Regions from separate parts of the Bacillus sp. SRL337 genome, predicted to be linked through region 1. Evidence: predicted binding sites of a transcription regulator. Region 1 holds the regulator's gene; the other holds the start of a gene.
What was found. The regulator NrdR, encoded in region 1, represses ribonucleotide reductase genes. The targets are predictions, from matches to a motif close to AACACNATATATNGTGTT.

Region 1 (14,935 bases):
GAATCCATTCAGGGGGTCGACCGCAGGGGGAAATTCCTTGTACTGCAAACAGACAATTTTTCCCTTGTTTCCCATTTGAGGATGGAAGGCAGGTATGGAGTGTTCCTAAGTGATGAACCAGTAGAGAAGCACACTCATGTTATTTTCCATTTTGAAGATGGCTCAGAATTAAGGTATAAGGATGTCCGGAAGTTTGGGACCATGCACTTATTTCCAAAAGGGGAAGAGAGGCTGAGCCTGCCTCTATCCCAGCTTGGGCCAGAACCATTTTCTCCTGAATTCACTGTCGAATACCTGACTGGAAAACTCGCCAAAACGGAGCGTGCTGTCAAAGCAGTATTGCTGGACCAGACTGTTTTAGTGGGGCTTGGAAACATATACGTGGATGAGGCGCTTTTCCGAAGCGGGATTCATCCTGCGAGAAAGGCAACATCGATAAAAAAAACAGAAATGAAGAGGCTTCACAAAGAAATTATTGATACATTAAGCGAAGCGGTGGAACAAGGCGGCAGTACCATTCGTTCTTACGTAAATTCACAAGGCCAAATTGGTATGTTCCAACAGCAGCTGTATGTCTATGGCCGAAAGAATGAAGAATGCAGAAACTGCGGCAAACCTATCGAAAAAAACGTCACGGCAGGCAGGGGAACCCACTTTTGTTCAAATTGCCAAAAGTAAAGGGCTGTATAGAGCGGCATGAGGGAAGTACTATAGCACTTCACCTCTAGCACTTCACCCGGGGAGATCAAATGCGAATGGGCGAATAAGAAAGTACTATAGGCATATGCCCTTTGATCTCAGCACTATAATGCCCCTAAAGGGTATGATTTGAAGAGACCCTGATGGCCGTACCGCCACTCTGCTGTGCAGAATAAAATATGTTCTTAACAATTGATAAGCTCTCTCCATATACTATCGTAGTTTTTAGCGTATGGAGGGTTACTTAAAAGCAGGAGGAGTTTCCTGTTTTTTTACACTCCTGATCGTGTACGGAGGAGGAGCTTTTCAACATGAGTGGAGCACTATTGTTATTGATGCTTGCGTTTGCGGTCAGTCTTGACAGTTTTAGTACGGGGCTTACTTATGGACTAAGAAAGATGAAAATTCCATTAAGATCCATTTTGATCATTTCATTTTGTTCTGCAGGAACGCTTCTGGCCGCCATGGCTATAGGAGGGACGGCGGAAAATATCCTCCCTGAAGGAATTGCAGATAAGATTGGCGGGCTCATTCTAATTGCCCTCGGCGCCTTTGTCCTTCTGCAATTTTTTCGGTCAGGCAAAGAATCTGCTGCTGATGAAGAGAAAATCTTATTTAACTTTGAAATCGAATCGATCGGGCTCGTCATAAATATTTTTAAAAGGCCGACGGCTGCTGATTTTGACAGGTCAGGAACAATCACAGGTGTGGAAGCAGTGATGCTGGGGCTCGCCCTTTCCCTCGATGCATTTGGTGCCGGCCTCGGTGCAGCATTGTTAGGATATTCCCCACTATTGCTTGCTTTAACGGTGATGGTGATGAGCATGGTCTTTTTGTCGGCAGGTTTAAAAATCGGAAAGAGTTTCGCCCATATGGGATGGGTACAAAAAGTTTCCTTTTTACCCGGAGTGCTCTTAATATTAATTGGCGTGCTGCGGTTTTGAAGTAAAGAAAGGAATGACTGATAATGAAGTCAATTATCGGCCTTACTGGAGGAATTGCCAGTGGAAAAAGCACGGTATCAAAGCTTCTTATTCAAAAAGGGTTTACAGTAGTAGATGCTGACGAGGCTGCACGGAAAGTCGTTGAGCCTGGGGAACCTGCACTCGGAAAAATCATTGAGATATTCGGCAAGAGCATCCTCTATCCCGATGGGACGTTAAACCGTGCAGCACTCGGTGATATTATTTTTCATGATGAAGAACGGAGAAAAGAACTGAACAGCATCGTCCACCCCGCTGTGAGAGCACACATGCTGGATGAAAAGGATGAAGCTTTTAAAAGCGGAAAGAAGACAGTCATCATGGATATCCCTCTGCTGTATGAAAGTAACTTAAGCTGGATGGTTGATAAAACCATAGTGGTGTATGTTGATCGGGAAACCCAGTTAACCAGGCTGATGAAGCGAAACTCCCTGCAGGAGGCAGAAGCAATCGTCCGGATAGAATCCCAAATGTCCTTAGAGGAGAAAAAGGGGCTTGCCGAAACTGTTTTGGATAACAGGGGCACTATTGAATACACAGAAGAACAGCTGGATGAATTGATTGCCAGTTGGAACCTGGAACCTTAAAAGGAGCTGAGATGCTTCTTTTTTATTTTTTTATATCAAAAATCAGAATAATTAATCATTTAAAATATGCGAATTTATCATTCACCTTTTTTGTGAATATGTTATACTATTGCTAATTGATACACACAAACAGTATAACGTTTATATAGAGGGGAGCCAGATTAATGAAGGCGAAAATTGCAATAAATGGGTTTGGTCGTATAGGTCGAATGGTGTTCAGAAAGGCTGTTCTGGATGAAAATATTGATATTGTAGCGATTAATGCAAGTTATCCTGCCGAGACTCTTGCTCATCTTATTAAGTATGACACAAATCACGGAATATTCGATGCTAATGTATCGACAGAAGAGGACGCCATCATTGTGAATGATAAACGTGTTCAGTTAATCAATAATCGTGATCCGAGAAAACTTCCTTGGGAAGAACTTGAGATTGATATCGTCATAGAGGCAACTGGAAAATTCAATTCTAAAGATAAAGCAGGCTTGCATCTTGAAGCTGGTGCGAAAAAAGTCATCCTGACTGCACCTGGCAAAAATGAAGACATAACAATTGTTATGGGTGTAAATGAAAGCGCTCTAAAAATTGGAGACCATGACATTATTTCAAATGCATCCTGTACAACAAACTGCCTTGCGCCTGTTGCGAAGGTGCTCGATGAACAGTTTGGTATTGAAAATGGACTTATGACAACCGTACACGCTTACACGAATGATCAAAAGAACATTGATAATCCCCATAAAGACCTGAGAAGAGCAAGAGCTTGCGGGCAGTCCATCATCCCGACGACTACAGGTGCTGCTAAAGCCTTGTCGCTGGTTCTTCCTCAATTGAAAGGAAAACTTCACGGCATGGCATTGCGCGTTCCGACACCGAACGTATCTCTTGTCGACCTCGTTGTAGACGTGAAGAGGGACGTCACGGCTGAAGAAATCAATGAAGCGCTAATTACAGCATCACAAGGTTCTCTTGAGGGAATCCTGCAATTCACGACAGAACCGCTTGTGTCGATTGACTTCAACACAAATCCGCATTCGGCCATAATTGACGGCTTGTCGACAATGGTCATCGGTGACCGTAAAATAAAGGTCCTTGCATGGTATGACAATGAGTGGGGCTATTCTTGCCGGGTTGTCGACCTTACAAAATTTGTAGCGCAACAAATGAAAGCAAGTGTAAACGTATAAGACATCTTGATGAACCGGGGATCTCCCCGGTTTTTTGTGTGCACAGGAAATGTGGACTCTCTCTGGTAAGATTCACGTGTAAAAAGCCGGCTTGGTACTGAAACACCATGTTACAGTGGATAACCGGAAATAAAATCGGGTAATGAAGAAGGAAACCCTCAGTAACAGAAACTAAGAAACTTCTCAATAATAGGTCGATTGCCATTTTTCGTAGTTTAATAGAAAAATAAAAGCGTGTAGTACTTTTAAGAGGGAAACCCATGTTGAGGGTGCTGATGAAACGGGGAGAATCGCAGGAAGCCGATAGTCAAGTCAGCGTTGAATGCTTAAAAAGCCTTTCAGAATAAGCCTTCAGAGGTCCTTGATTGAAGAAAAATTTTTGCGGGAAAATAATTGCGTTTTTTATTGCAAATCTGAAATAAACAAAGTATACTATTTTTCGTGAACTTCTTGAACGCAATTGTAAATATTGTTAACTACTTAAAGGGTTAGGACCTCTTCGGACTAACTTTCCCCCGTGGTAGTTATTATGTTGCTGAAGGATAGGTTCATTTTGACGAAAAAAATTATGTCAAAGGGGGAAACAACAAATGGAAACAATGGGTAGACATGTAATCTCTGAATTATGGGGTTGCGATTTTGACAAGTTAAATGATGTAAATGAGATTGAAAAAACGTTTGTAGATGCTGCATTGAAATCAGGTGCAGAAGTTCGTGAGGTGGCTTTCCACAAGTTTGCTCCACAAGGTGTAAGCGGAGTGGTCATCATTTCAGAATCTCACTTGACAATCCACAGCTTCCCAGAGCATGGTTATGCCAGCATTGATGTATATACATGCGGAGAACTTGATCCTAATATCGCTGCTGATTATATTGCTGAAGCCCTAAATGCACAAACGCGTGAGAATATCGAATTACCGCGCGGCATGGGTCCTGTGCAAGTCAAACAATCAAAAGTGAATGCATTATAAAATCACGGAGCCTTCTATTGAATAGAACGGCTCTTTTTTATATAAAAAGCGCAAGCGCCTTGATCAGCCCCGACAGGCATAAGACGAGCCGGCGGGAAGGTTGCACTTAACCTTCCTGACGGATGGGCTTATGACCCCGAGGGGCTAGGCGGTGGAGCTGGATTGATAAAAAGCGCAAGCGCCTTGATCAGCCCCGACAGGCATAAGACGAGCCGGCGGGAAGGTTGCATTTTAACCTTCCTGACGGATGGGCTTATGACCCCGAGGGGCTAGGCGGTGAAGCTGGATTGATAAAAAGCGCAAGCGGCCGTTCAGCGCCGTACAGATTGGTGGCCTCTCGCATGAGATCAAGCACCTTCCGCCCCAATCCTACTGGCAATTGTTCCCTGTGTTTTTGACTTAAAGGACATTACACTATCAGAAAAACGTTTCGTATTCCTTCTTTGTGAAGTGAATGCTTTTTTTAACTAAGGAATTTAGGTACAATAAGGATAGGAATGTTTTTTCGGAAAAATAGATAAGTCTCAGAACATAAACAGGTGAGGCTTAATGAAGATTGCGGGGGAAGGAACTTGGGAGTATTTTCATCCATAATGACTATTTTCAAATCAGACATCGAAACATCTGATTCAACTGCAGATAAGGAACTGAAAACGCATTATTATAAATCTGCCCAGGACAAGGTATTCCAGGCTGTGCTGGATTTGTTCTCGGCAAGTGACTATAGAGTCATTGGAGAGTCGAGGGAGCGCGGTGAGGTGACTGTGGAGAAACGCGGTTTCCCGGGATATTTCATCGTGGTTACAGCCATTAATGTTGCCCCGTTTGAATCTGCCGTTGATTTCAAAATCAGCGCTGAGAAGAAGGTGCCCGGCTCCTATGCAAAAATGAGACAGGAAATTATTTCTTATTACAATGTATTGAACAGCAGACTGAAAAGGGTATAGATCCCATCTTGTGCATACAGGCTCAATTTTATATTATTTAAGTAGAGAATAGAATAAGACAGTCCGACTGTTACAAAGAATATCGGAGCTGATATTATGAAATGTCCATCTTGTAAATATAATGGAACCAGAGTTGTGGATTCACGTCCGGTTGATGAAGGACGCTCAATCAGAAGAAGGCGCGAATGTGAGGTGTGCTCTTACCGGTTTACCACATTTGAAAAAGTCGAGGAGTTTCCTCTAATTGTGGTGAAGAAGGAAGGGACGAGGGAAGAATTCAGCCGCGAGAAGATGCTGAGGGGTCTTGTCAAAGCGTGTGAAAAGCGCCCGGTTTCCCTGGATACATTGGACAGCATTACTGGCGATATTGAAAAAGAATTGAGGAACGAAGGTTCTTCGGAAGTGCCATCCGAAAAAATCGGTGAACTTGTGATGGACAGGCTGGCTAAAGTGGACGAGGTGGCGTATGTCCGTTTCGCATCAGTTTACCGTCAGTTTAAAGACATTAATGTATTTATAGATGAATTGAAGGATTTAATTAAAAAAGACTGATTATGTTTGAGCTGAGGGACAACTTGGCTCTTTTTCTCTTTGTTGCAAGTCATTGTTTTCGGAAAAGTAAGGGAGATTAGAATGATGAATCATTGGAATAAAATTCAGCCTGTTGACCGGTATACTGTCTGTTTGAATGGAATCATTCAGGAATACGAGCGGAAAGCAGTTACCTTCTTGTATCAGCCTTTAATAGGTCCGGTTTGCTTCAGTTTGTACATGACCCTTTTGAGCGAAGTAGAGGAATACAGGTTGAATTCGGAACAATCTACACATTATCACCTGATGAATTTTCTATCTTCCAATTTGCCTGATATTTACGAAGCCCGCCTAAAGTTAGAAGGAATTGGGCTGTTGAAGACTTATGTGAAACAGGAAGGTGACCCGAGGGAATTCATCTATGAGGTTCAGCCGCCGCTTTCCCCGCAGCAGTTTTTTACAGATGGTATGCTGAATGTCTACCTCTTTCGGAAAATCGGCAAAACCCATTTTAACCGCTTGAAGAACTTCTTCTGTGATGAGGACATTGATTATTCCTTATACCAAGATGTCACAAGATCATTTCAGGATGTTTATGCTTCAAGTCAATCCATCAACTTGCTTGATGAAGATGCAGAGAAGGCAAGCTCATTACCTGCGGAAGGAAAGTTCACAGATCCGAAGAGCCCTGCAGGGGTTCCGGTTGATACTATCGACTTTGATTTCGATCTGCTGATGGCCGGGCTCTCACAGAACATGGTCCCAAGGCGGGCTTTTACACCTAATGTCAAAGAAACAGTGGCCAAGCTTAGCTGCTTGTACAGTATCGATCCCCTGCAAATGAAAAACGTGGTGCTGAGTGCTTTAACCGAAGAAGATGAGATTAATATTGAAGAACTTCGGAAAGCGGCAAGGGATTGGTATCAGCTGCAGAATGCAGGTGATCCCCTTCCGGATTTGCAGCCAAAAGTACAAAAGGCACAAGCTTCTTCCAAAAAGCAGCCTGCATCAAAGGAAGAAGAATTGATCGAATACCTGGAAACGACTTCCCCTACAGATGTGCTGAAAGATATCTCAGGCGGGATTGAACCTGCGAAAAGCGATTTGAAGGCCATAGAGGAGGTCATGTTTTCCAAAAAGCTTTCTACAGGGGTGACCAATGTTCTTTTACAGTATGTCTTACTGAAAACCGACATGAAGCTTACAAAAGGATATCTGGAAAAAATCGCTTCCCATTGGGTGCGGAAAAAGGTTGCGTCAGCCAAAGAGGCCATGGACCTTGCAAAAAATGAACATAGACAGTATCTTGAGTGGGCGGAAGGGAAAAAAGAGAATACTAAAAAGAGTTATAAAAAACCTGTACGTACTGAAAAACTGCCGGATTGGTTCGAGGAAACTTCAGCAAAAGAAACAAATGACCCAGCCCAAGGTAATGCTGATTTTGAAGAACAGAGACGTAAGCTGGAAGAAAAACTGAAGAAATACCGAAAGTAGGTGGAGAAAAGTGGAACCCATCAATCAAACCCTGAAAAAGCTTGCCGGCTCACAGGCCTTTAAAGAAAGATACGAAAAGATGAGACAGGAGATTTTGCGGGACGATTATGTTAAGCATTTTCTTGAAACTAATCAGGGAAAAGTCACTAGGACCATGATAGACAACAGTATGATGAAATTATATGAATACATTTCTCAAAGTAAACAATGTGTGGATTGTCCAAGTCTTGGCCAATGTCAAAATATGATGAAAGGCTTTGATCCCCATCTGGTCATCAGGGGGAGCCTGATTGATATCGAGTATCATATTTGCCCGCGGAAAGAAATGGATGACGAAAAACGGAAATCAGAAAAGCTCATTAAAAGCCTTTATGTCCCAAAAGATATTTTGATGGCCTCCTTTTCAAATGTGGAGCTTGATTCGCCCGGCAGGCTTGAAGCAGTTGATCTTGCCAACGAGTTTGTTGAGAACTATGAAGCTGGAAGGACTCAAAAGGGCCTTTATTTGCATGGTAAATTCGGAGTCGGGAAATCTTATCTTCTCGGTGCTATAGCCAATCAGCTTGCAGAGAAAAAAGTGTCTTCCCTCTTGGTGTACATGCCTGAGTTTGTCAGGGAAATGAAACAATCCCTTAACGATCACTCGATGGATGAAAAGCTGGACGCAGTCAAGAAGGCACCTGTACTGATGCTTGACGATATAGGTGCTGAAACGATGTCAAGCTGGGTGAGAGACGAGATACTTGGAACCATTCTACAGTTCCGCATGCTTGAGAACCTCCCGACTTTCTTCACCTCAAACTTTGATTATGACGGCCTAAAGCACCACCTGACATATTCCCAGCGTGGTGAAGAGGAAAAGATGAAGGCCGCAAGAATTATGGAAAGAATCAGGTATCTGACAAAGCCCGTCCTGCTGGATGGTGTCAATAGGAGAGAATAAAAGCAGGAGATTATTTCCTGCTTTTATTTATATTGATTATTAAAGAAAGGAGCAGGTGAATCGTTTTTATTTTGTACTCTTCTTCTTGGATATGGTGGTCTTGAAATGTATTCTGTTGATCTCCGCTCCGGATGCTTTTTTTATGCCGCCCCCTGAGAACCGCACCGATGCGGGAGAAATGATTATCCTGTTTCTAAATACAGCAAAGCTCAAACGCTTTTTAAAGGAATTTTGGACTAGCTGCTTCTAATTTGTCCCAGCCCCCCATATATATAAAGCAGGGATTTGGCTTTAAAGGGGGGAGCGGATTTGTTTGAAATGATTTTCAAACAAAAAGGAGACGCAAAGAATCTCCAAAATTTCTTAGAAAAAGAGTCGTGTACCACTCTGGTGCATGAAACTCTTTTTCAGAATCAACTGCAATATATTGTAACAATCAAAAACCAGGATAATAAACAAGTCATCTTAGATGGGCTGTTTAGGTTCATTATGAATATCAAGCGGTTGGAATGGGCTGCCTATGCTTTATCAGAATACTACTTTTATAAAGACTTCCATGAACAGGAACAGATACTGACCATTGTTGGCGAGATGCTTTCTGGTGATAGGGATGAATTGATCAGCTTGCTGAATGAATGGGATGAAACGGCATTCCTCAATGAAAACCTGGTATCTTTACTACAGAACGACGAGCCTGTTCATTTTGATTCCTTTGTAAAGTTTCGGCTGAAAGGTCTTTATGAACGAATGATTTTGTATGTGGAAAAGGCTATAGATGAATACAAGCTGGAGCAGGACTACCAGATGTTCGTTCAAATGCTGAGGGATTATCTGGCCAGTAAGAATAATCAGCAAGAAAGTATTCATTTATACTTTTCAAGGACAGACTTGCTGTTTTTCAATGCAGACTTAAAGGAAATGACACGAAATGATTTGTTCAGTGTGGTGGATAAACGGCTTTTGACAAACCATCCGGTCTATGTGGATTCATATACCATTGCCCCTTTGCTGTCAATGGCCCCGAAGCTTATCAATGTATATTGCAGTGAACCTGAATTAAAATTAATCCGGACTATACAGAACATATTCGAAGAGCGGGTCAGAATCCTGCCGCTGTCAGCATTCCCGGGAAAGGTCCTATCAGCCATTCCGGATGCTGCAAACGAATAACATTTTACAGCGAGACGCTTGATTTTCCTCATCTAACCGACTATAATAACCTACATATTAACTTCATATATCAAGGTTATGATGAGGACAACAGTATTCCATAACGGTTCACAGAGAGGGAAGCATCGGCTGGAACTTCCCAACACGATTGAAATACTTACCGCCTCTGAACTTCAACCAGGAAAACGAACGCCCCTCCCCTGACGAACAAGAAGCAAGAAGTTCAAGGAGAAGAGGGAAAGAGGACCGAAGCGTATCTTAATACGTGAGGATCCGAACGAGCGAAGTCGACGCAGAAATTCGCCGCGATCTCTCCTCCCCTGACGAACGAGAAGCAAGAAGTTCAAGGAGAAGAGGGAGAGAGGACCGGAGCGTATCTTAATACGTGAGGATCCGAACGAGCGAAGTCGACGCAGAAATTCGCCGCGATCTCTCCTCCCCTGACGAACGAGAAGCAAGAAGTTCAAGGAGAAGAGGGAGAGAGGACCGGAGCGTATCTTAATACGTGAGGATCCGAACGAGCGAAATCGACGCAGAAATTCGCCGCGATCTCTCCTCCCCTGACGAACGAGAAGCAAGAAGTTCAAGGAGAAGAGGGAGAGAGGACCGGAGCGTATCTTAATACGTGAGGATCCGAACGAGCGAAGTCGACGCAGAAATTCGCCGCTTATCGTTCGTCAGTATTGGTTGACGGCAGCAGCCGTTATATGATCCGGAGTCATTTGTACTCATAAAGCATTTTATGAAACAAATGAGAAGTTGGGTGGAACCACGAGATTATTATGACAAAACCTCGTCCCTTCATTTATTGAAGAGACGGGGTTTTTTTATTTTTCTAAAAATGTTTATAATCCCCGCGGACACTAACCATAAAAAATAGGAGGAACATCACTATGTCAGAGTCATTAAAAATTACTTTTCCTGATGGAGCAGTAAAGGAGTTTCCTCAAGGAACGACAACTGAAGAAATTGCTTCATCCATCAGCTCAGGTTTGAAGAAAAAAGCATTGGCAGGAAAAATCAACGGAAACTTGATCGATCTAAGAACACCGATTAAAGAGGATGGACCGATTGAAATCGTTACACCTGATCATGATGATGCTCTTGAAGTGCTGCGCCACAGTACAGCACACTTGATGGCGCAGGCAGTGAAAAGATTGTATCCGGATGCAAAACTTGCCATCGGTCCTGTCATCGAAGGCGGCTTCTACTATGATATCGATTCGGAACACAGTATCACATCCGAGGACCTGCCTAAAATTGAAAAAGAGATGAAAAAGATTTCTGAATCAAACATTGAGGTTGTCAGAAAAGATGTCAGCCGTGATGAAGCTCAGAAAATGTACGAAGACATCGGGGATGAATATAAGCTTGAGCTTCTCGAGGCAATTCCTGAAGGCGAGCAGGTTTCCATCTATGAGCAAGGTGACTTTTTTGATCTATGCCGCGGAATCCATGTACCATCAACAGGCAAAATCAAAGAATTCAAACTGCTGAGTGTGGCAGGGGCTTACTGGCGCGGAAACAGCGATAACAAAATGCTGCAGCGTATATATGGCACTGCTTTCTTCAAAAAAGAAGATTTAAAAGAGCACTTGCGCCTGCTTGAAGAAGCAAAGGAACGCGACCACCGTAAAATCGGAAAAGAACTGAACTTATTCATGAATTCCCAAAAAGTCGGACAAGGCCTTCCAATGTGGCTCCCAAAAGGGGCGACAATCCGCCGCATCATCGAGCGCTATATCGTTGATAAAGAAGAAAAACTTGGTTATGACCATGTTTACACTCCGGTAATGGGAAGTGTCGATCTTTATAAAACAAGCGGACACTGGGATCATTACCAGGAGAACATGTTCCCTGTCATGGATATGGATAACGAACAATTGGTTCTTCGCCCGATGAACTGCCCGCATCATATGATGATTTACAAAAACAGCATTCACAGCTATCGTGAACTGCCGATCCGTATCGCGGAACTCGGCACAATGCACCGCTACGAAATGTCAGGTGCACTTTCAGGATTGCAGCGTGTAAGAGGGATGACTCTGAACGATGCCCACCTTTTTGTCCGTCCTGATCAGATTAAGGAAGAGTTCAAACGTGTAGTCCGTCTGGTTCTTGAGGTTTATAAGGACTTTGATCTCAACGATTATTCCTTCAGGCTTTCCTACCGTGATCCCCAGGATACTGAAAAGTATTTTGATGATGATGAGATGTGGGAAAGAGCACAGGCAATGTTGAAAGAAGCAATGGATGAAATGGAAATCGATTACTTCGAAGCAGAAGGGGAAGCCGCTTTCTATGGCCCTAAATTGGATGTTCAAGTGAAAACAGCGTTGGGCAAGGAAGAGACACTTTCCACTGTACAGCTTGACTTCTTGCTTCCTGAGCGCTTTGACTTAACATATATCGGGGAAGATGGTAAGCATCATCGTCCAGTCGTTATTCACCGTGGAGTAGTATCGACAATGGAACGATTTGTCGCATTCCTGATTGAAGAATATAAAGGAGCTTTTCCGACTTGGCTTGCTCCTGTTCAGGTTCAGGTGATTCCTGTTTCCCCGGATGTACACTTCGATTATGCGAAAAAAGTCCAGGAAGAGCTGCAAGCACAGGGACTGCGTGTTGAACTTGACAGCCGCGATGAAAAAATCGGCTACAAGATCCGCGAAGCACAAATGAGCAAGATACCATACATGCTTGTAGTGGGTGACAATGAAATTACAGAAGAAGCCGTCAACGTTCGGAAATATGGCGAGCAAAAATCTGAAACAGTCCCACTCTCTGATTTCATTCAAAAAGTGACAGAAGAAGTCAATCGATAATAAACATAAGAAAGGCCGTACCTTTGCAGGAGGGCACTGAAAAAGTCCAATAAAGTTCTAAAAGGCAGAATCGCTCACTTCAAAGAGCGATTCTGCCTTTTTCACTTCATGTTTTACGAAAGGCTCTTTTCGTAAACTTTGTTGCTATTCAATATAAATTTCAACTAATATCCTGGTAAATCGTCGTCAAAACCGCGGTGAGCAGGAAAGAAAAGAGCTGCCCGTTCTTTTTCGAGAGTAAAACCCTATGAATACAGGGGGGAAAATCCGGCACTTGGGATTTTTCAGAAAGCAACAATATATGCGAAAACAGCCTTACGAAAAAATGTTGATTTCCGTTCCAGGTACGCGACTCCGCGGGGCGGGCGTTGAGCCTCCTCGGCTTCGCCTTGCGGGGTCTCACCTGTCCCGCTAGTCCCGCAGGAGGTCGCGCACCTTCCACTCCAATCAATGTTGAGAAAAAAGAACATTAAAATCGTAAAAAGTAAGTCCAGTATTGTGGATGCGACCCATACCAAGGCGCGGTATAATCAAATGAAACCAAAAGAAATTCTTGTGGAGCGATCGAAGAATCTTAGGAAATCGATTATAAGATAAACGAAAATATGAAAGACAAATTCCCTTTGAAACCCACAAGTGATGTGCTGGAAGATGAGATCGCCTACTCACAAAAGCTCATTGAGATGATAGAAAAGGAAGAGACCCTTTTAGAATACCCAAAAGTAAAGGAGCAGCTAAATCTCCTGAAAGAAACGGTAGCCGATGATATTGAGCAGCTCCAGTACATGAATGATCAGGATGCCAAAGTAGGACACAAGACAGCTGACTCCTCCTTCTTTGGCTACAAAACCCATCTTGCGATGAGTGAAGAGCGTATAATTACCGCCGCAACCATTACCACCGGAGAAAATAGTGACGGAAAAGAACTTCAGACACTCATTGAAAAAAGTAAAAGTGCGGGCATGGAAGTTAAGGCGATTATTGGGGATAACGGTCTATTGGGAAAAAGATAACATTGAATATAGCGAAGGAAATGAAATCAAACTGGTTTCAAAATTGAATCCTCTAATCACTCAGGGGTCTCGAAAAAAAGAAGACGAATTCGAGTTCAATAAGGACGCGGGTATGTTTGTCTGCAAGGCAGGACATATGACTATACGGAAAGCTAGGCAAGGTAAAAAAGAAGTAGGCAAAAACCAGGCAGACACCTATTATTTTGACGTGGATAAATGTAAGAGATGCCCACTGAGAGAAGGGTGCTACCAGGAAGGAGCCAAAAGTAAGACGTATTCCGTTACTATAAAGTCCGATCAGCACTCCTCTCAGGCAAAGTTCCAGGAATGCGAGTATTTTAAGGAAAAGGCAAAGGAACGATATAAAATTGAAGCGAAAAATAGTGAACTAAAACACAGACACGGGTATGATGTAGCAGAATCCTCGGGTCTAATTGGCATGGAATTACAAGGTGCCATGGCAATATTTGCGGTAAAAATTAAAAGGATCCTAAAACTAATATGATAATAAAAGGGCAGCATATACGGGATATCCAAGAAAAAAGCCAACCCTTCTTCCTTGTATAGGAAGAAGGGTTGGCTTTTTCTTTATTAATTATAGTTTAGAAAACGGCAGATTTTCAGTGCCCTCCTTTGCAGGTGCGGCCTTTTTATCGATGTAAATGGATTAGGAATTTTCAATTGTGAACTGTTTTTCTCCTCCATCAGAGAAGTCTACTTCCAACTCGATCTTCTTGTAATCTTCTCTAAGTCCAAACGCATCAACCAGCTGCTGTGCAACTTCTTCATCTGATGTATCTTCATTAAAGTCCAGTTTATCGAAAGCCGGCTGGATTTCTCCAAAAGCCAAGCTGTCATCTTCGGCATCGTATTCTTTATCAGTGAGTTTATCTGTAATATCAACATCCTGGCCATCGCCTTGTTTCTCATATTCAACAGCATAAGCCTCATCCAGATCTGGATAATCCACTTCTAAACCAAAGTAATCATAGGCAATTTCGTTGTCAGCTTGAGTTTGGTCTTCATTTTGATTTTCAACAGCATTATTCTCCGCTTGATTCTCCTCTTGGTTCTGCGCTTCCTCGGACCCTTGACATGCTCCCAAAACGAGTGTTAAAGAAAGTGCCGTACCGATGGTGAATAATCTTTTCACAAAAAACACTCCTTTAATAATTTCTGCTACTATTCTTTAGCCTCAAAATAGACTTTTTAAACATTTTTAAAAGAAAGCTATTGCGTTATGGGCAGACTTTTGATAAGATAATTCTTGTTGCAAAAGAAAGCGATCATTTGACAGTGTAATACTGATTATGATATAGTAACTAAGGTAATTGAATACAGTTTGCGGTAAAGAAGGAGCTACCCGCTTCTCACCTGATTGACGCACTAGGCAGTTGGCAGGTTTTACGAAATGTACTTTATGACGTTTACGTCTTATAATGCGGGTGTGCTTTTGCCACCGGCATTTTTTTATGGCTAAAACCAATATGCATTCTGCCCTGCAGCTATTTGCTCTATGCTGATCTTGACCCAAACTTCGTATTCTTAATAAACCTTGGAGGTGGCTGACTATTAGCAAAGACAT
Region 2 (14,935 bases), 300 kb from region 1:
TGTTCGGTAAGCGGTGTGAATTTCAATTTATCTTTTGCTGCTTTTTTAATTTGCTCATCTTGTGTATTTTCAAGAAGATAACGCAGAATCCGAGGATTTTGCATCTTCGAGATGATGAACTCGATGATATCCGGATGCCAATCTGCCAGCATGATCATTTGTGCTCCACGTCTTGATCCACCTTGCTCCACAAGATGTGTCAACTTTGCGATATCATCCAGCCACGATACAGATCCGGATGATTTCCCGTTGACGCCCCTTGCCAATGTGTTTCTCGGTCTCAAAGTCGATCCGTTCGTTCCGACGCCACCGCCGCGGCTCATAATTTCCATTACTTGTTTGCGGTGGTCGGAGATTCCGTCCCTTGAATCCTTCACAAATGGCATGACATAACAGTTAAAATAAGTAACGTCCGTATCTGCTCCTGCTCCGTACAATACTCGTCCGGCAGGAACGAAATTCATATTAACAAGTTCATGGTAAAACTTTTCGAACCATTCATGGCGTTTTTCTTCTGTCGTCTCGACACTAGCAAGTCCTGTCGCATTTCTCTTGGCAATTTGCTCATAGTAGATTTCAAGCGGTTTTTCAATGACATCCAACGACCGTTTAACAATCGCAGTTTTAGCTTCCTCTGGGTTATCGATCGAGCTTCTATATTCTTCATCAATCAATACCTCTGCCTGCTTAGTCTCCCAGTCAAGACTCTTTATGAAGCCGAGGCCCCTTGCAGGGAATTTGGGGTCTTCCTTAATCGTTAATACGACGAAATCTCCCTCAGTGAGTGTGATCTTTTCGGTGTCTTTAAATGAGTAACGGTCAATCATGACGAGGCGGGATACACCTTTATGGGTAATGTGCATATCCGGGGTAATTGGATGGACCTGCGGAAACAAACCGATTGCTTTATTCAAACTCTCTCTGTTAACTTTCATTTCTTGTTTCGATACGACAGACATAGATACAACTCCTTAAACTACTATATTGAAAATTTTTATGATTCTATCATGGTTGGTAAATTCAAAAATAAACTTATCACAGCTAAATTTGAAAATCAACCAATATACACTATATATAGTGTATAAAATATTTTTCGACACACTATATGTTGTGTTTAGTTCATGATAAATCATTTTTGTCAAACGGAAAATAGGCTATAAAAAGGAGAAATCAGAAGGGAACAATAGATTAGCAGGCGTGAATCAACAAAACCCGACAATTTTCAAGGTTGAAAAAAATCTACACTTCTTCAGCCATTGGTAAAAAGCAAAAAAGCGACTCTCATCGCTTTTTTTGAAAATAAAAAAAGTATATTCACTTCTATAATAAAATTATCTTTTAAAATTCCAGTCGTCGGATTCGTATCTTCTTTTTGCAAGGCTTTCTACATATTGTGTTTCTTCTGCTGATAATGCATACGGCTCAAGCTCAATACCCAGCCCCTGCTCAAATCCTTGCTTGAAGGCGGCTTTTGCCATTTCCAGAGTCACTTTTTCTTTACTGATTTCATTCACCGCGACCGCCTTGCTTTTGAAAGCGCGCTGCATCCTTTCTTTCACCCGGTCATTGGGATATTTGAACAAGCTGAATAATTTATCTTCGTCCAAATCCAGCAAGATCGAGCCATGCTGTAAAATGACACCTTTCTGCCTTGTTTGGGCACTGCCGGCTACCTTTCGGCCTTCCACTACAAGCTCATACCAGCTTGGAGCATCAAAACAAACAGCTGAACGAGGATTTTTCAAGCCTTGTTTCTCTTCTTCCGTTCTTGGAACCGCAAAGTAGGCTTCTAGCCCAAGCGCCCTGAACCCCTTCAAGATGCCTTCCGATATCACCCGGTAGGCTTCTGTGACGGTTTTGGGCATTTCAGGATGCTCTTCAGTGACAATCACACTATATGTAAGTTCATGTTCATGCAGGACACCTCTTCCGCCTGTCGGCCGCCGAACAAAGCCCAGTCCATGTTCCTTCACAGCATCCATATTGATTTCTTTTTCAACTTTTTGAAAGTATCCTACCGATAATGTTGCAGGATCCCATCCATAAAATCGGATGACCGGCGGAATTTTCCCTTCACTGTGCCAGTCCAGCAATGCTTCATCCAAGGCCATGTTATAAGATGGAGAACAGTTCCCCGAGTCAATGTACCACCATACTTCCTTCGTCATACTGCATACCCTCTTTTACTCTTTATAAGTCGATTTCTAGTCTATCAAAGTCTCTCAAAAAAACAAAGAAGAAACACCTTCCACTAATCTTCCGGCCCAATGAAAAAGAATTCTTGTCCTGCCCATTTTTCAACTATATAATAAGATTAGATTTCTTTTGATTCTGCAATAGAGAGAGAATATAATAGAGATTAGTGAAGCTTGAAAGGGGTTTGAAGTTTTGACAGGTTTATATTTTTTATTAATTGTTCTAGGTGCCATCGTTGTGTATTCAATCCTTACGTTTTTCATGCAGAAACGTATTGTCAATAACCTGACGGAGGATGAATTCCGTGCAGGATATCGTAAAGCCCAGCTGATCGATGTAAGGGAACCGAACGAGTTCGAAGCTGGCCATATCTTAGGGGCCAGAAATATCCCATTGTCCCAGATGAAACAAAGACAGCAGGAAATCCGAAATGACCAGCCTGTTTACCTGTACTGCCAAAGCGGCATGCGCAGCGGAAGAGCCGCCCAAATGCTCCGTCGCAAAGGCTACAGAGACCTTCATCAACTGCAGGGCGGTTTCAAAAAGTGGTCTGGAAAAGTTAAGAAGAAAAAATGACTTTAGAGAGCCGAATCTTAAACTGATTCGGCTTTTTTCCTTTATGAAGCCATTTCCCCTTCGTTGGAAATCCCTCATTCCCCAGCCTTGATATCAACTCGTCCTGGCAGGGATCTTATTGTTTCATCAAGGACCCACGCAAAGTGCACAAAGATTACGCCAGGCCGAGCCAGCGAAAACTACTGTCGGATAATCGTATGTGCCAGGAACCAGCCGGTTAGAGATCCAGATGGCATCCCCGCTGCTCAAAAGAATACTGACACTGCAATGGAATTCACCACCTGCTCCCACTTCCCCAATCGGAATCTTCTCCTGCTTCTTCTATTCAAAACCTAAATATCACAAAAAGGATGCCCCTTCTAGGACATCCTTTTGCACGATTAAACTTCTTTTATATAACGCAGCACAGGTTTGCGTGCAGCCAATGTTTCATCAAGACGCTTGATGACAGTGGTGTGAGGCGCTTCCTGAACGATCTCAGGATTCTCTTCCGTTTCTTTAGCAATTTGAATCATTGCATCGATGAACGCATCGATCGTTTCCTTTGATTCTGTCTCAGTAGGCTCTATCATCATGCACTCTTCTACATTCAATGGGAAGTAGATGGTTGGCGGATGGTAGCCGAAGTCAAGCAGGCGCTTGGCGATATCCAGCGTACGTACACCCAATTTCTTCTGGCGCTTGCCGCTGATGACAAACTCATGTTTGCAGTGACGGTCATACGGCAGGTCGAAATGAGGAGCAAGTCTTCTCATCATGTAGTTTGCATTGATGACTGCATTTTCCGTTACTGCTTTTAAGCCGTCAGGACCCATTGTACGGATATAAGTGTAGGCACGGACATTGATTCCGAAGTTGCCATAGTATGGCTTCACCCGGCCGATCGACTGCGGACGGTCATAATCAAATAGATACTCCTCATCACGCTTTACAAGGACAGGTTTAGGTAGATATGGCATCAAATCCGATTTGACTCCGACTGGACCGCTTCCCGGACCGCCTCCGCCGTGAGGACCTGTAAATGTTTTGTGAAGGTTAAGGTGAACTACATCAAAGCCCATGTCCCCTGGACGCGCTTTTGACATAACGGCGTTTAAGTTTGCTCCGTCATAATAAAGCTTACCACCGGCCTCGTGGATAATGGCAGCCATTTCAAGGATATTTTCCTCAAAAAGCCCCAGGGTGTTAGGGTTTGTCAGCATTAATGCTGCAGTGTCGTCACCAACTACGCGCTTCAGGTCTTCCATGTCAACAAGACCATTTTCATCAGACTTCACTGTCACTGTTTCAAAACCGGCAACAGTTGCGGAAGCAGGGTTTGTACCATGGGCAGAGTCCGGTACAATAACTTTTGTACGGTGGGTATCACCATTTGCTTCATGATAAGCACGAATCATCATCAAACCAGTCCACTCACCATGAGCTCCTGCAGCCGGCTGAAGAGTCACTTCATCCATGCCTGTTATTTCTTTCAGGTGCTCCTGCAAATCGTACATCAATTCCAATGCACCCTGAACTCCTTCTGTTTCCTGAAGAGGATGAAGATGTGCGAAACCATTGAACCTTGCTACATTTTCATTGATTTTCGGATTGTATTTCATCGTACAAGAACCCAGTGGATAGAAACCTGAATCCACTCCATGATTCCGCTTTGACAACGCCGTGTAATGGCGCATGATATCCAGTTCAGATACTTCTGGCAGTTCAGGCGCTTCGTCACGTGTATACTCTGCCGGAATCAATTCTGACAAGTCAACTTGCGGAACATCAATCTCAGGCAGGCTGTAGCCTGTACGTCCTTCTTTTGATAATTCAAAAATGAGAGGCTGATCGTTCTTAAGCATGATAATCCCCCAATTCTTTAGCAAATGTATCGATTTCTTCTTTTGTACGAAGTTCTGTAACCGCTACAAGCATATGATGAGTCAAATCAGAATCCACAAGGCCGAGATCGTATCCTCCGATGATTCCTTTTTGCAGCAATTTTGAATTGATTTCTTTTACAGGACGATTTGTTTTAATGACAAATTCATTGAAGGAAGATCCTTCAAATGCCGCCTCTACACCGTTTTGCTTAAGGACTTCTTTTGCATAGTGCGCTTTTTGGATATTCTGGACAGCCATTTCCTTTACTCCGCTCTTGCCTAAAGCTGTCATGGCAACAGAAGCAGCCAATGCATTCAGTGCTTGATTGGAGCAGATGTTGGAAGTGGCTTTGTCACGTCGGATATGCTGTTCACGTGCTTGAAGGGTCAAAACGAATCCGCGCTGCCCATCCTCATCAACCGTCTGGCCGACCAGGCGTCCCGGTACTTTACGCATCAGTTTTTTCGTTACAGCAAAATAACCACAGTGAGGTCCGCCAAATGCAGTTGGAATTCCAAACGGCTGGGCATCCCCGATAACGATATCGGCTCCAAGCTTTCCAGGAGGTGTCAGTACCCCAAGCGCCAATGGGTTGGAGGATACGACAAACATCGCTTTCTTGTCGTGGACGATGCTTTCCAGCTTGGCCAGTTCTTCAATCCTTCCAAAGAAGTTAGGGTATTGGACGATGACGGCTGCAATTTCATCAGACATCAACTCTTCCAGCGCCTTCTCATCAGTCACTCCATCGTTATGAGGTATCTCCACAACTTCGATATACTGACCTTTTGCATAAGAGCGTAAAACCTCGCGCGATTCAGGATGGACCGTACTGGAAACAAGAACTTTCTTCCTTCTCGTCTGCCCTGCACTCAGCATGGCCGCTTCTGCTAGTGCCGTCCCCCCGTCATACATGGAAGAGTTGGCTACATCCATACCAGTCAATTCACAAATCATTGTTTGGAATTCGAAAATTGCCTGCAATTCACCTTGAGAGATTTCAGGCTGATATGGTGTATAAGCCGTATAAAATTCAGAGCGGGATAATACGTGATCAACAATGACAGGCATGTAGTGATCGTAAACACCCGCACCAAGGAATGAAGAATTCGAACGCAGATCGGCATTCTTGGCAGCCATCTGACTTAATTCCATCATCAATGTTGTTTCAGCTTTCGCTTTCTTAATGTTGTATTCACCTTTGAATCTTACTTTTTCAGGAATGTCTTCGAACAGCTCATCTACAGAGCTTACTCCGATAGCTTCCAGCATTTCCCTTTGGTCTTGATCTGTCATTGGTAAATAACGATGCTTCATAAGGAATCCCCTCCCTGCTACTTCTTTGGTCTTTTATAAAATGGTGTAGGTACAACTTTCGCTTTCAGCTTCTTATTGCGGATTTCAACGAATACTTCCGTATCAAGTAAGCTATGCTCCGCCTTGATCAACGCAAGGCCGATATTCTTCTTTAAGGTTGGCGACTGCGTTCCGGTCGTTACCTCTCCGATTTCTTCATCATTCAAGAATACCTTATAGCCGTGGCGCGGAATGCCGCGTTCAAGCATTTCAATACCAACCAGCTTCCTTGGCGCCCCCTCTTTCTTCTGCTTCTTCAGTGTGTCTTTTCCAAGAAAGTCAGCTTCTTTATCAACTTTTACAGCAAAGCCGATTCCGGCTTCAATTGGAGTAATGTCGGCTGACAACTCCTGGCCATAAAGGGCAAGGTTCGCTTCGAAACGAAGGGTATCCCGGGCACCAAGGCCGCATGGGAGGATTCCCTCGGGCTCCCCTGCTTTCAATATGTCCTTCCATAGAGCTGCAGCACTTCCTGCAGGACAATAAATCTCAAAGCCATCTTCCCCGGTGTAGCCTGTTCTGGATACAAGGGCTTTGATTCCGTTTAGTTCCAGTTCATCTTGAAACTTAAAAAATCCGATATCACTTAAAGTGCTCTTGCCTGCAAGCTTTTGCAGAATTTCTTCTGCTAGAGGGCCTTGAATGGCCAACTGGGCATAATCTTCGGATAGGTTCTTTAATTCAACATTTTCAACCACATGATCTTGCAGCCATCTATAATCTTTCTCTATGTTTGCTGCATTTACAACCAGGAGGTAATGGTTGTCCTCAAACTTATAAACCAGCAGATCGTCGACTGTCCCACCATTTTCATAACACATGGCAGTGTACTGAGCACCGCCGTTCTTGATCCGTGAGATATCATTCGTCATCATTTTCTGAAGGTAGTCCAGAGACCCGCTTCCTTTGACTTCAACTTCTCCCATATGTGATACATCAAATAAACCAGCTTTGGTACGAACCGCTTCATGCTCTTCTTTAATGCTTGAGAATTGAACCGGCAGCTCCCAGCCGCCAAAATCAATGCATTTTCCGCCGTTATCTTTGTAGACGTCGAATAAAGGCGTACGTTTCAGTTGTGCCATTGTATTTCCCCCTTTGCTGATATCTTCATTCTATGAACCTTCTTTACTAGTCCCGACCGTTAAACAAGAGATGCCATTCGAACACACAAAAAAGGACAGAGCACCCCCTTGTTAAGAGATCCTCTGTCCTTTCACCTGAAAGTTTAACCATCTGATGGCTTTCTTCTTGGGTGGCTTCGTATAACTGAAACACTCTCCAGAGATGCGTCCGGCAAGAGTCTTTTTGCCTGAGAGATTCACAAAGAATTGCTTGCTCCTTCGGCGCTGTCATCCAACAGTCTCTCCTCTTGCTTTCATTCGCCAATATTCATTGAATAAATTGGTCATACTAACAATATAAAGAATTCTGCTCGAAATAGAATGTTCGCTTTTTTACAAATTTCTAAACTTTAAAAATCTACTTACATCCTATCATTAATAACACATATTCGGCAATCATTTTTATGATGAAAAATAAGGAGTGTTTTCATGAACGTTGAAGTATTGTTTGATGACAGCTGGAGTGATGAATTAGACTCACATATCGAGAAAGACGGACCATGGGCTGATTGGGATCTGTTCAAACTGGCAGTCGAGGTGGAAGAGCATACTGTGATTCCGAACTTTGAAGGCCTCCAGGCACCGAAACATTTGTCTAACTTAACGCCGCTGCCGCATCAGCTCGAAGTAGCAAAACAAGTTGTCGAATCTATGAACGGCAAGGCGATACTGGCAGATGAAGTGGGGCTTGGGAAAACGATAGAAGCCGGGCTTATATTAAAAGAATACATGATTCGGGGGCTAGTAAGGAAAGTACTGATCCTCGTTCCAGCTTCACTGGTGTCGCAATGGGCCATTGAATTGAACTCGAAATTCTTCATTCCTGCTGTGGCACAGAAAAAAAGTTATGTATGGGATCAATGTGATATTGTCATTTCTTCTATCGACACAGCCAAAAGAAGCCCACACAGGGAAAAGGTATATGAACAAAACTATGACCTTGTCATTATCGACGAAGCGCATAAACTTAAAAATCACAAAACCAAGAATTATGAGTTTGTCCAAAACCTTAAGAAGAAATTTTGTTTGCTGCTGACCGCCACCCCTATCCAAAATCGTGTAGAGGAGATTTTTCACCTTGTATCCCTACTGAAGCCCGGGCACCTTGGTAACGAATCGGCTTTTTCGGAAAAATATAAGAAAGGGGCACGGTCTGTCGGGAACGATGCCCATCTGAAAGAATTGGTCAATAAGGTAATGATCCGGAACCGCAGAAGCGATACAGGAATCGAATGGACGAAGCGCCATGTTAAGACCGTCCTCATTGATTTCACGGAAGAGGAAAGGGCTTTGTATGACAGCTTTTCAATCTTGAAGGGACCTTATGATGAATGGGTATCGAGTTCATTCTCTCTCCTGACACTCCAAAGAGAAGCCTGCAGCAGCCGGGAAGCCGTTTTTTATACTTTGAAAAATATGCTCGAACGTGCAAGTGAACCCTCACCCCTTCTGACTAACAGCGTAAATGCTTTGATGAAGAAGGTCGAGCTGGTCCAATCGAATTCCAAGGCCCAACAAGCCTTAAAGATCATTCAATCCGTCAATGATAAGGTGATTATATTTACAGAGTACAGGGCAACCCAGCTCTACCTTCAATGGTTCCTCAAACAAAATGGCATTACTTCAGTGCCATTCCGGGGAGGGTTCAAACGCGGAAAGAAAGATTGGATGCGGGAATTGTTTAAAAATCATGCTCAGGTCTTGATTGCAACCGAAGCTGGAGGGGAAGGAATCAACCTTCAATTCTGCCACCATATCATCAATTTTGACCTGCCATGGAATCCGATGAAGCTGGAACAGCGAATCGGCAGGGTCCACAGGCTGGGGCAGACTGAGGACGTCCACATCTATAATTTTGCCACTCGGGACACAGTCGAAGAACACATCTTGAAACTTCTCTATGAAAAAATAAATCTGTTTGAAAAGGTAATCGGCCAGCTTGATGATATCCTGACGAAGCTTGATTTTGGCAGGTTTGAGGATCATATAGATGATATCTTCACCCGTTCACGTTCCGAGGGGGAGATGAAAATCAAGATGGATAACCTAACGGCCATGATTCAATTTGCAGAAAATATGAAGGAGGAACAGCGAAATGCAGCAAGCCGAAATTCATCAATTTCTTGAGCGCTACTTCACCGCCAATCAATGTGAAATCGTCGAAAATTCCCCTGGGTGTATGAATGTACAATTGACCATCGATATGGACAAGGAATTGATGAACAGGCCATTTTACTGGCATTACCTTGAGAAGACAGGCGGGGTCCCCAATCCAATGAAGCTTTGTTTAATAACCAATCCGGAAATAGCACCTGAAAATATAAAAGGTGAAGTCCTGCATTTCGGGTCACCAAGGCTGCATCAGTTATTCAGCTCCGCAAGAAAGCTTGCAAGCTATACACGTCTGTATGAGAACAAAACAGCGATACCAGGAAGGCAAACACCATTACAGCCCTGGCTTGGTTTGAATATTAAAGTTTCGCACCAATGCGATCTCAAAAAGGATCTGCTCAAATCAATTGGCCTGAATCTTATCAATGGAATGATGAAAGAAGAATTCCACCGTGAACTGATGGAAAAGACCCTAACACCCAAAATACCGGATTTCTCCTTCACTTTGACACCGATTATCAAACCAAGAAGCGGGATTGCCAGAATAAGGACTCAAATTCAGCAAGAATTGCAAACCCAGCCGACAGATTGGGCAGAGTCCGCACGGAAGAGATGGAAAGAGGACTTGGATTTGCTTGATCAATTTTATGACGGATTGGAGGAAAAGCCTGAATCGTATTATGTTGAGAAACAGGCACTCGCTGAACAGTACGAACCTAAAATAAAGGTGGAAATTATTAATGGGGGACTATTCTATCTCAGTCCATAAACTCTACAAAAACGAAAAACGGGATGGGAACCAAAGGAGTTTCCATCCCGTTTCATTTCCTCTTGAATAAGAGCATCAACGCATAAGGTATGACACCAAACCAACGAAACAGAAAAGCCGGTCTTTCATTCTTCCTTGTTTCTTTGATTGTCTTTCTTTCCTGAGGAGATTTTTCAAAATGCTGGACAACCGTCTGGGTCATATATTTCACATAATCATTGATTGACATAGAATCCACCATCCTTAAAGCTTCATCTATTAGTTTCACCATGAGAATCATTCTTTAAACTAGAAAGGATTTCTTTAACGATTTCATCAACAGTCAGTCCTGATGCCTCGACAGCGTAATCTGCAGCTGCTTTATAGACAGGCAGCCTTTCCTCAAATAAGACTTTCATTCCATTCAATCCTCTTTGGGTGACAAGCGGCCGTTCAACATCGCCCGCAATCCGTTGAACCAGTTTCTCAAAGGGGCAGTCCAACCAAATGACCTTCCCTTTTTCTTTCATTAAGTCACGATTGATTTTCCTGCCGGCTGATCCTCCACCGGTCATAATCACCATTCGTTCATCCTCTAGATTTTGAATGATCTCAGTTTCAATTTCTCTGAATCTTGTTTCACCATATTGCTCAAAGATCTCTTTAATAGTCATATTGAACTTCTTTTCAATCAAATCATCAGTATCTGCATAAGCGCATCGAAGTTCCTGTGCCAGGGCCTTTCCGACTGTGGTTTTCCCTGAACCCATAAATCCGACCAAAAAAATCATACTAATCCCTACTTCCAATCCAAAATATCTTTTGTGTCATTCTCAAATGTGACATTGACTGAAGTATAGTTCTTATCTTCTGTCTCAAGTGTCAGTATCAGCCTCGTTACTTCAGCATCTTTCTGTACCTCATATCGTACTATACCTTCCGTATAGGTAAAAGTACCAGTCACTGATTGATCTAGCGAAAGCTGCCTGTCTACTGCATCGACTATCAAGCTTTCCCTCTTATAACCTTGCTCCATTGTCTTCAGATAGGAATACCTGGATACAAAGATTGCCGATACCGATACCGACATCAGTAGGATCGATGCCGCCAATATCATCGCTAAAGGGAGAATATATCCTCTTTCATTGCCCATAAGTAAAGAACCTTCCTGTCTGCGATTCCCCTTCAGCCCCCATAAGTATTTCCACACCATTACGGACAGAATGCAGCTCCAATTCATCCAAGGGGCCAAGGACAATTTCATGACCTTTCTTGTTTACCCTTCTCCTCAAATGGTTTCCATATTTCTCATATAGAATTTCTTCACCATTCTTAGTGAACGTAATCGAGGAGTTTGTGACCCCGATATCCTCTGCCCCCCTGAATTCCAGCCTGAACTGATGGATGAACAGGTTCCATTCATAGTCTATTGACGGATCAAGCTTCCTTTCTATCATAGAAAATCCTGTTAATACCGCAGGAATAGAAGAAGCAACCACCAAAAAAATACTAAGAGTAAACAGCGCATGAAGAAGAGTATATCCCTCTTGATTTTTCACTCAATCTCCCTCTCTTTCAAGCAGCTGATTTGCTGATCTCCCGGATATATTTCATATTGGACGCAGGTTGTCCCTTCCGTCTTGATTACTTGATATACCGTCCCCTGCCTTTGATAGATACTGTTTTCAGCTTTACCTGAAAAGACTTCTTCTTCTAAATGTTCATAGAGCACCCTAGCTGCAGAAAGGGAATTCTCCTGTTTTTCCAACACAGATAACATTCCTATAACCATGGGAATAAACATTCCCATTACCATAAAGACAGCAGTGACAGCTACAAGAGCTTCAGCGGTTCCAAACCCTTTATCATTCTTGAACATAGAATCTTCCTTGTCCTATCTGGAATGAGACTTTTATTTGGTCCTCACCGGACATAAAATAAATGCTTCCGAATCTGTCGGTATTTCCATTAGGATAGAATGTAATGCTGTTTAGGGAATTGGATGTTTGTGAAATGCCTTCTGGCAGATTCCGCACTAACAAGTTCTTCCCTCCAATCACTTTCGCTGAATATTTGGCTTCATAGGGATAGAATTGAAGCATTACCCTTTCATTCTTGTTAAGGGCGTAGCTTTGAAGATAATACAGGTCGGCCTTCAATAGGGATATAAAGTTCTTTTTTGTGAGAGTTTCTTGAAGCGGAAGGATGCTGATTGAAGAAAGAAATAGAAGAGTGATTGAAATGGCCAGCACCAAAAGCATTTCAAGCATGGTGTTACCGCTTTGTGCCCCTCTGCCTTCACTCCACAATCGTGACGGCTCCCTCACCGTCTATGGCAAGCACCCTGCCATCAGGGCATTGCTGATATTCATCATTTAAATATCCGGCATCAGCCAGCTCCTGCAGGTCCTCCGGAATTTTTCGTTCTTCCATGCGATAAGCCTCAACCTGCCCCTCTACCATATTTTTAAATGCCTTACAGCCTTTGCTGTTAATGGATGTCCCCTGCTTTGTCACATTTGGAATGGTGATGAACAGTAATACTGAAATTACAAGCAGGACAATCATCATTTCGATCAATGTAAACCCTTTTTCATTTTTAAACAAAGATACTCCTCCTTTAATTTAAACTGCATCAGCCCATGGATTGCATGACCTGAAATAATGGAATCATGATAGAAAAGTAGATGATAAGGATAAACGCCCCTATAAACAAAAATACAGCCGGCTGGATGACGGCCAAAAGTTTCTTGCCGCTGAACTCCATGGTTTCCAAGCAGAATTCACTGTACGTAAAAAGTTCCCTGGGCAGTTCCCCCCGCCTTTCACCATGCCTTATCACCTCCAGTAATCCATCTGTAAATAAATCAAAGTATTCCACAGATTCAGGAAAGCTTTTGCCAATTCTTAAATCTTGGATCATCCGTTCAGCCATTTCTTTAAATAAAGGTCTGTATGCTTGGCTGCTGACTTCGGTCAATGCCTGGTTTATGGACATTCCGCTATTAAGAAGATAACTCATTTCACGGGAAAAAAATTGAGTGTAGAATAATCTCATATAATGGGAGAGTATGGGAAACCTAAGGAGAAACTGTGCTTTTTTTATGGGAGTATGGGACTGATATCGATAGAAGAAAGTGCTGGCTGTAAGTGTTGAAAAAATCAGGAATGCTGCTGCCAGGAGAGGCAGCCTGTCAATGAAGAAGAGGAAGAAACCTACACCACCACCAGGTGTATATCCAAGCGAAGAATAGAGAACCTGAAACTGAGGAAACAATACATTTTTCAAAAGTATCATTACACCTATTAGAATAAAAATCAACACAAGGGGATAGGTCATGACTTTCTTTAAAGCCTGCCGATCCTTTTTCCTCGCAGTAAGGTAGTCACCGGCGCTGATTAACGTCGCCGCCATATTTCCATGCTTTTCTGCAAAATATATCTGCGAGCATACGTGCAACGGCAATCCAGCGTACCTGAGGGTTTCTGAAAGACTTGCCCCGTCCTGAAGCTGTGAAAGAATGGTTGTCTTCAGTGTTTCCTTTCGTTGATAATGACCAATAAAGACAAACTCAATCGCTTCTGTTAAAGAATAGCCGTTTGCCAGAAGTTCACCGAGCCGCGTTAAGAATGTGCCTTGATCTTTAATGCCCCTCTTCATTCCAACTTCCATCTTTGCAATTCTTTAGTCGGAATATACCCTAACGCATATCCCTTTTTGAGCATTTGGGTCAGTGTGGGATATGCGTAGTCGGCCAACTCTCCTTTTGCTTCTCTCAAAACCTGATCCAGTGCTTTTCCGCTTAGAATTTCATAGATGGTGGCTCTTTTTTCTTCCGGCTCTCGGACACACGATTCAAAACATGCCTCTCCACAGACTGGACAAACCAGATTGATGAGCCTTTGGGCGGACACCGCAATCAGGCTTTGCTGGATTTCATGCCACTGAATACCTAATTCCATCAATCTGTACACCGCTCCCTTTGTATCTTTGGAATGAAGCGTTGAGAGTACTAAATGCCCTGTCAATGCCGCTCGAATGGCCACCTCAGCAGTTTCCTCATCACGTATCTCCCCCACCATGATTATATCAGGGTCATGTCTGAGAATTGCCCTCAGGCCGGCAGAGTAGGTTACCCCTGCTTTTTCATTAACTTGAACCTGTACCAATGAGTCGTTGAATTTTTCCACCGGGTCTTCCAATGTGACGACATTCCTTTGCATGGTTGATGAACAGTGCTCAACCAATGAATAGAGTGTCGTTGTTTTGCCGCTTCCAGTCGGCCCTGTGAATATGATTAATCCATGGGAGTTCATTAATAATGCAAGTAGTTTACGGGCAGAATCTGGATATAAGGCTAATTTTTCAATGGGAAGACTCTTTTGTTGAGGGAGTATGCGTATGACGAGGCTTTCTTTTAAGCTTGTTGTAGGTAATGTGGAGACTCTGAGGTCAAGCGGCTGGTTTGAGAGGCTGATGGTAAAAGATCCGCTTTGAGGCTTTCTCTTTTCCCCTATATCCATGGATGCCATGAATTTGAAGTGAGATATTAATCTTTCTCCTTCCGGAATTGGAATGCTTACATTTGGGGTGAGGATGCCATTGTTTCGATGCTGCATGAGGTAATCATCTTTACGGGGAAATAAGTGAATATCGGTGACATTCTTGGTTACTGCCTTTTTCAGTATAGAATCGGCTAAAGCTTCAATGGAATAATATATAAGCTGCACCACCTTTCAGTTATTCAGTAATACATTTCGACAAATTTTTATTTTCCCCTTCTTTTTTTTGCATATTTTTTATTTTTTTTTCCATACTAGTATTGTAACTGGTAATCGATGGGCTATAGCCAAGCGGTAAGGCATCGCACTTTGACTGCGACATGCGTTGGTTCGAATCCAGCTAGCCCAGTAAGAAAAGCGGAAGCGGCCGTTCAGCGCCGTACAAACTGGAGAG

Region 2: AC4E8A_RS16245 (vitamin B12-dependent ribonucleotide reductase) is a predicted target of NrdR. The motif match lies at 1,098-1,115, and genes of this name have one in related genera.

The regions. Positions count from the first base shown of each region.
Region 1 is NZ_OZ481793.1:3,483,971-3,498,905, reverse strand. It holds gene mutM (DNA-formamidopyrimidine glycosylase) at 1-678, shown strand, start outside; gene ytaF (sporulation membrane protein YtaF) at 1,011-1,643, shown strand; gene coaE (dephospho-CoA kinase) at 1,667-2,269, shown strand; gene AC4E8A_RS17745 (glyceraldehyde-3-phosphate dehydrogenase) at 2,434-3,456, shown strand; gene speD (adenosylmethionine decarboxylase) at 4,047-4,427, shown strand; gene AC4E8A_RS17735 (cytosolic protein) at 5,021-5,374, shown strand; gene nrdR (transcriptional regulator NrdR) at 5,471-5,926, shown strand; gene AC4E8A_RS17725 (replication initiation and membrane attachment family protein) at 6,008-7,399, shown strand; gene dnaI (primosomal protein DnaI) at 7,410-8,342, shown strand; gene AC4E8A_RS17715 (putative sporulation protein YtxC) at 8,661-9,512, shown strand; gene thrS (threonine--tRNA ligase) at 10,406-12,337, shown strand; partial or broken gene AC4E8A_RS17705 (transposase) at 12,806-13,855, shown strand; gene AC4E8A_RS17700 (YusW family protein) at 14,018-14,503, opposite strand; ribosomal protein L20 leader region at 14,695-14,828, shown strand; gene infC (translation initiation factor IF-3) at 14,934-14,935, shown strand, end outside.
Region 2 is NZ_OZ481793.1:3,183,808-3,198,742, forward strand. It holds gene AC4E8A_RS16245 (vitamin B12-dependent ribonucleotide reductase) at 1-959, opposite strand, end outside; gene AC4E8A_RS16250 (lipoate--protein ligase family protein) at 1,332-2,168, opposite strand; gene AC4E8A_RS16255 (rhodanese-like domain-containing protein) at 2,458-2,772, shown strand; gene gcvPB (aminomethyl-transferring glycine dehydrogenase subunit GcvPB) at 3,153-4,616, opposite strand; gene gcvPA (aminomethyl-transferring glycine dehydrogenase subunit GcvPA) at 4,609-5,955, opposite strand; gene gcvT (glycine cleavage system aminomethyltransferase GcvT) at 5,973-7,079, opposite strand; glycine riboswitch at 7,201-7,281, opposite strand; glycine riboswitch at 7,285-7,376, opposite strand; gene AC4E8A_RS16275 (DEAD/DEAH box helicase) at 7,548-9,245, shown strand; gene AC4E8A_RS16280 (YqhG family protein) at 9,214-9,999, shown strand; gene AC4E8A_RS16285 (YqzE family protein) at 10,052-10,270, opposite strand; gene AC4E8A_RS16290 (shikimate kinase) at 10,251-10,769, opposite strand; gene comGG (competence type IV pilus minor pilin ComGG) at 10,778-11,131, opposite strand; gene comGF (competence type IV pilus minor pilin ComGF) at 11,121-11,537, opposite strand; gene AC4E8A_RS16305 (hypothetical protein) at 11,534-11,857, opposite strand; gene comGD (competence type IV pilus minor pilin ComGD) at 11,844-12,287, opposite strand; gene comGC (competence type IV pilus major pilin ComGC) at 12,277-12,585, opposite strand; gene comGB (competence type IV pilus assembly protein ComGB) at 12,614-13,639, opposite strand; gene comGA (competence type IV pilus ATPase ComGA) at 13,636-14,712, opposite strand; tRNA gene AC4E8A_RS16330 (tRNA-Gln) at 14,819-14,890, shown strand.